2 linked regions of the Roseimaritima multifibrata genome follow. The protein of the gene in region 2 interacts with the protein of the main gene of each other region in a pairwise test. Links are inferred from orthologs where the notes say so. Each region holds a gene or a part of one and is shown on either strand. Other genes may lie near its edges. The genes, in order: ssb and priA.

Region 1 (3,115 bases), 4.3 Mb from region 2 along the record:
CAACCAGTCCAGAAGCCATCAACATTCTTAGCGGAACGGCGCAAGCCGTCCGGCCAGCGTCTCCTAAAACCAAACCATCACCAACCGCTCTGCGCCCTCAACCAATCCAGGTGCAAAAATCTTAGCGGAACGGCGCAAGCCGTCCGGCCAGCGTCTCCTAAAACCAAACCATCACCAACCGCTCTGCGCCCTCAACCAATCCAGGTGCAAAAATCTTAGCGGAACGGCGCAAGCCGTCCGGCCCATTCATGCTGTTTTCTATACCCGTTTGCCGGACGGCTCGCGCCGTTCCGCTAAGAAAGTTGATGGCATTGAGTTTGCGTCGATCCGCTAGAAGCGTGCGTTTTACAAATGAAGAAAGCCTAGCTCCCCTCGCCCCTAAGCGAGATCCTTATTGCGGAAGAAATCTCTGCTAGCTCATTGCGTGATCCCTGCCTCTTTGTTTGATTTAGAGGAGCTCGCTTGGGGGAGAGGGGGAGATTTCCAGGCGACGATTTTGCAGCCAAGAGGTGGTGAACGCCTCGGATCTCAAGCGATTATGCCACACCTTGTCCAACGCTGTCGGCCCCTCTCCCCCAGCCCCTCTTCCCCAGCCCCTCTCCCCCAAAACAAGCCATTGAATCGCACCTCATTGCATTAGCTGGCGAACCGTTGATTCAGTATCAAACCTGTTTTAAGCGAGCTTGTTTTGAGGGCGAGGGGAGCCAGACTTCCTTCATTTTTAAATCGCACGTCCGCTAAGAAGACGAAGCCCCTCTCTCTTACGGACATAAAAAAAGGACCGCAAACCATGTTTGGTTTGCGATCCCTACTTGATGGGGCTGACAGGAATTGAACCTGCACTTCCGAAGAAACTAGATCCTAAATCTAGCGCGTCTGCCAGTTCCGCCACAGCCCCGGGCGATTCGGCATGTAATTTACACTACAGGCCGAATTAAATCGAGAGCAACTTTCTAAATTCGTGCAGCTTCTTCTTCGGCACCAACGGTTGGAACGACCCAGACTTTCAATTCTGCATCGACTTCGGAGTGAAGGTGAATTGAAACGGTGTACAAACCAAGTTCCTTCAAAGGACCTTGCAGGCGAACCTGATCCTGAGGAATGGTGATTCCAACTTCCTTGAGGGCATCGGCGATATCTTGAGGTCCGACGCTACCGTAAAGCAGGCCTTCGTCGTTTGCATTCGCTTCGATGGTGATCGACTGGCGACTGATTTCAGCTGCACGGGAGCGGTACTCGACCAATTTCTCCAGTTCCAACTGACGCAATTTTTCACGATGCTTTTCGACCATCCGCATGTGATGTTCGGTAGCGACGGTCGCCAAGCCTTGTGGAAGCAAAAAGTTATTGGCGTGCCCTGGTTTGACTTCAACAATATCGCCCTGCTTTCCAAGGTGCTCAACATTGTGAATCAACAGCAACTGGACTCCGCCATTTTCGCCGCGTGGGAGGTGATTAAAGATGGAGTTTCTACTGCGGCGAGTTTTGGTTTTGGACATGGTTCGGAACCTTGAAATATCGACAACAAGTCGGCGCTGTTTAATAAATGTGAGTGTATAAAGTTGAATCAGACCAGCGGTAGAATACTAAAACGGGATATCCGTTTCTCCGTAGCCTGACCCACCGTTACTGGATTGGGAAGCAGGCGAATTAGCGGGAGGGTTTGAGCGTGGGGCACTTGATTGTTCTTCATAGCCACCTCCGCCACTTCCACTTCCGCCACCACTGCGTCCACCGAGCATCTGCATCCGTTCACAGACGACCCGTAGCTTTGATTTCTTCTGCCCTTCGACTTCCCAGGTATCCAGTTTCAGACGACCTTCCACAAGGATAGGGGCACCTTTGCCGAGGTATTCACCGGCGACCTCCGCGGTCCGTCCCCAGAGGGTAACGTCCACAAACGTAACTTCTTCGACCCACTCTCCATTCTGCCCTTTACGGCGGTCATTAATGGCCATACCGATATCGGTCACAGCGGTCCCACCGGGCGTGTGCCGAAGTTCGATATCGCGGGTAATATTCCCTACCAATACAACTCGGTTGTAACTGGCCATGAAAGATATCCTCGCAAGCAGGGGGTCTAAAAAGCTTTAGCTAGCCGTGGTGGCTGCTTCGGCATCTGCCGTTTCTTCAGGCTTATCTTCGCCTTCGGCGTCCTCTTGACGATATTCGCCACGAGCATTCGCCAACATTGGCTCGACCAAACGAGGATCAATGCGAAGGGTCATCTGACGAATAACCCCTTCGTGCAGGTGAAGTGCCCGATCCAAATCGGTCAATCGCTTGCCTTCAGCACGGAAATAAAGCAACCAGTAGGTTCCTTTTTGATGTCCGTCCATAGGGTAGGCAAGACGCTGTTCCATCCAAAGGCGACTTGCCAGGACTTCACCGTCAATACCTGCGATCAGATCACTCAACGCGGACGCAACCCCACCTGGGTCGCGGGCGTACTTATTGCTGTCCAGAATCAACAGCGTTTCGTATACGTTTAATGCCACGGTGGCACGGCCTCCAACAGGAATGTCTAAAAATGTGTGGAACGTTTCGGTCGACAGCTCAATTAAGTTGTCAATTTTGCCGCTAACCTGACCTCAGGTCAATCGGACTCATCTTTGCCATTGTAGCGATTCATACAAAACGCAAGATCATGCTGCACCCAGTCTGCCGCAGCAAAGGCGGCTCGCTGAACCGCTTGATCAACGGTTGCCTGTTCGCTTGATTTGAACTTACTGAGCACGTAGTCCGGCACATTCCACCCACTTGGAGGCGGATCGATCCCAACTCGCAGTCTTGGCACCCGATCAGTCGCCAGGTGCCGAATAACATCAGCAAGTCCTTTTTGCCCTCCCGCCGAACCTCCGGCACGAATCCGGAGTCTTCCGAGAGGAAGGTTCATATCATCACAGACAACCAAAACATCGGCTGCCGATAATTTGTAAAAATCAGTCGCTTGGCGTACGCTCAGGCCACTGGCATTCATGTACTTCAAAGGGCAGAGTAAGCCCACTTTAGTTCCTTCGACAGATCCTTCGATCCAGTCGCCATCAAATCGTCCCCGAGGAGAATCCCCGCCAATCATTTTGGCGAATTCAGCGGCCATTGCAAACCCAACGTT
Region 2 (3,339 bases):
GTTGTAAGAGACGCTCCGGTTGGTGCCATCGCGGGAAGGAGGCGAGGGAATCGGATCCGATGATCAGGACCAAGTCCGCTTTCGGCTGTTCATCGTGAATCGACTGCAAAGTATCGACCGTGTAGCTGGTCCCCCCACGCTTCAGTTCTCGGTCATCGACTTCGAGGAACGGCGTGCCACCGACGGCCAAGCGAAGCATTTCTAGTCGGTGCTCTGCAGCGGTATGCGAATCGGTCGGTTTTAGCGGCGAATGGGCGGCCGGCACCAGCCGCAATTGATCTAGCCGCAACGATTCCCAGGCATGCACCGCGATCAGCAAGTGTCCTAAATGTATCGGGTCAAAAGAGCCGCCAAAGAGGCCGATTCGCATGTCAGTGGTCACTTTGCGTGAAAAGGAACAAGTATTTTCAGCCTTTGCTCTTTTTCAAAGCGCGTTCACGCCGCTTCAAAGAGCATCTAGGCTTAAGGAACGGTCGTGAAATAGGTGTCGTCTTTCACTTCCGCGAAAGGAGCGAAATGTAGGACGGAGTTTCCGATCGCAGCTAAGTCCACATTAACGAGGACCAGAGGTGTCCGCTAGCGAGCGAAGAATCAGGGGGACTTCACTTGTTTCCCCCGAGGCGGATATGTTGTCAGATAGCGTTGCATTTCCACAATCTGAATTCCCTTCCTCTCTGCGGCCCAGCGAGATCATGCCAGCGGCCTCATCCTCGTCCGACGACCCGAGCCGCCAGGCGGAGCTTTTTGAAACCGATCCGCCTCCCTGGGAACTGGAAGCTGAGGAGGATTTTGAAGCGGCCGCGATCGTTTTTTCGGAAAACCCTTACGGCCCACTGCATTATAAAATTCCTCCCGCACTGGAAGGGATCGTGCAGCCAGGTTTGCGGGTTCGAGTTCCACTGGGGCGTGGGAATCGAACCGTGGTGGGCTGGTGTATCGGGGTGGAAAAAAGTGAACTGCCGGCCCGTGCGTTAAAAGATATTCTGGCGGTTACCGATGAAGACCCACTGTGTGATGCCCGCTTGATCAAGCTGGTTCTTTGGATGAGCCACTACTATCAGGCACCCGCGGGGCAGGTGTTTGATGCTTTGATTCCCGCTGGGGTGCGGTCGGGGGCGGGGACAAGGGAGCAGGTCTTTTTTACCCCCGCTGCGATGGCTTTGGATGACGCACAAGTCGATGCGTTGCCAGTCAAACAACAGTCGGCGATCCGCCAGTTGTTGATCTCCGATAAACCGTTGACGGCGGTGCAGATTGCGGACCTTGCCGAGTGTACGGAAGGACCGATTCGGGAACTGCGAAAGAAGGGGTTCTTGCGGGCGGAGACACGAAGAGTGTTGACGGCCAGTGGTCCACCGCCGTCCCGCAAAAATTTTCAAAAGGGAGAAATCCCTGATCTGACCGGCCCGCAGGCGGAAGCGTACGAGCAGATTCGAGATGCGGTTCACAAGGATCAGCAGCATACGTTTGTGTTGCATGGAGTCACCGGCAGCGGAAAGACGGAAGTCTATATCCGTTCGATCGAAGCCGCCGTGGCTCAGGGCAAACAAGCGATTGTCCTTGTGCCCGAGATCAGTTTGACTCCGCAAACGCGTCACCGTTTTCAGAATCGGTTTGCCGAAGTGGCGGTTTTGCATTCGCAGATGAGTGCCGTGGAAAGGCATTATCATTGGCAGCGGATTCGCAGCGGCCAAGTGCAAGTGGTGGTGGGAGCACGGAGCGCCATTTTTGCTCCCTTGCCACGCTTGGGATTAATCGTTCTGGACGAGGAACATGATGGATCGTTCAAGCAGGATAAAGCCCCGCGATACCATGCCCGCCGAGTCGCCTACGTTCGCTCGCAGATCGAAAAAATCCCGTTGGTGTTAGGGAGTGCGACGCCTTCATTGGAAACCTGGCACGCAACCAACACGGGGCACGCGACTCTAATCCAGTTGAACCAACGTATTGCCGACCGCCCGATGCCACACGTGCAGTTGGTCGATTTGCGGACTCCAGGTGAGCGGACCGGCGGAGCGATCAGCCGTCCCTTGCAGAATGCGGTCAAAGAAACGCTGGCCGAAAATGGGCAGGTCATTTTACTGCTGAATCGAAGAGGGTTCGCGACCACCATTCAGTGTCCTTCCTGCGGGCATGTGGTGGCGTGTCCCGAATGCGATATGCCGTTGACGCATCACCGGGATGGCGGCAAGGCGGTCTGTCATTACTGCGATTACCAAATCCCTACGCCTCCGTGGTGTCCAGCCTGTCGGTTTGATGGGATCCGCTATAGCGGGCTGGGAACCCAAAAATTAGAAGTCGAGGTGAAGGCTCGATTTCCTGGCGCCAAAATCGCTCGGATGGATAGCGATACGATGCGGCGCCCCGGCAGCCATGAGCGAGTCTTGGCAGCCTTCCGTGAAGGCGAACTGCAGATCCTGTTGGGAACCCAGATGATTGCCAAGGGACTTGATTTTCCAAATGTGTTGCTGGTGGGCGTCATCAACGCGGACAGCGCGTTGCATTTCCCCGATTTCCGTGCTTCCGAACGAACGTTTCAGTTGGTGACTCAGGTTGCCGGCAGGACCGGGCGGGGGGATCGCGGAGGCCGTGTGGTCGTGCAGACGTTTTCACCGGAGCACCCGGCCATTCAGGCAGCGTCCCATCACGACTATCAGACATTCGCCGAAACGGAAATGCTGCAGCGAAGGAAGTATGATTACCCACCGCTCGGTAGCGTGGCGCGGATAATCATTCGTGGACCGGTGGAAGAAACGACCGAAGCGTTTGCCGACACGATCGTAGAAAAACTGGAATTAACGCGAGACAAACTCGCCGCGGAAGTGAGGATCTTGGGACCTGCACCGCCTCCCGTCGCAAAGATCCGTGGGAAGTACCGCTTTCATATCTTGTTGCAGGCGAAAGATTCGACATCGTTAGGAGAAACGATTCGAAGAGCGGTCGCGATGTTGAAAACAAATTCAAAAGACGAAATCCAGTTCGTCATCGATATCGATCCGATCGACATGCTGTAATGGGCCAGCGGGAACCGTCCCCTCTACTTCTTATCGGAACGGCGCAAGCCGTCCGGCAGGGGCCGTCCCCTCTACTTGTTAGCGGAACGGCGCGAGCCGTCCGGCAGGGGGCATGGGCTTGAGCAGGTTCTTTTTAACCCAGCGGGCGGTAGATATTTGCCGGCGGCGCGAGCCGCCGGATCGCTGCGAGAGCATAGTCTAGCCCAGCGGGCGACAGAATTGGGTGGGAGGAAATTCTGTCGCCCGCTGGGCTTTGCCATCGGCTTTTTATGCTCCGGCGGCTGACGCCGCCGGCAAGTATTTGTCGCCCTCCGGGCTTTTTTTT

What was found.
Region 1: the proteins of priA (region 2) and ssb interact in binary tests that used the Escherichia coli proteins (3 or more experiments, as listed by UniProt). The link is inferred for Roseimaritima multifibrata from one-to-one orthologs.

Annotation. Positions count from the first base shown.
Region 1 is NZ_CP036262.1:1,846,939-1,850,053, reverse strand. What follows is about bases 321-3,115. They hold ssb (single-stranded DNA-binding protein), read right to left. Parts: upstream 2,055-3,115; coding sequence 1,587-2,054; downstream 321-1,586. Other genes in these bases: pth (aminoacyl-tRNA hydrolase), read right to left, coding at 2,597-3,115; rpsF (30S ribosomal protein S6), read right to left, coding at 2,091-2,498; rplI (50S ribosomal protein L9), read right to left, coding at 954-1,499. UniProt on the Escherichia coli protein: Plays an important role in DNA replication, recombination and repair. Binds to ssDNA and to an array of partner proteins to recruit them to their sites of action during DNA metabolism. Acts as a sliding platform that migrates on DNA via reptation.
Region 2 is NZ_CP036262.1:6,176,132-6,179,470, reverse strand. What follows is about bases 302-3,320. They hold priA (replication restart helicase PriA), read left to right. Parts: upstream 302-626; coding sequence 627-3,014; downstream 3,015-3,320. Other genes in these bases: nadD (nicotinate (nicotinamide) nucleotide adenylyltransferase), read right to left, coding at 302-370. In the rest of the region: more of nadD, read right to left, coding at 1-301.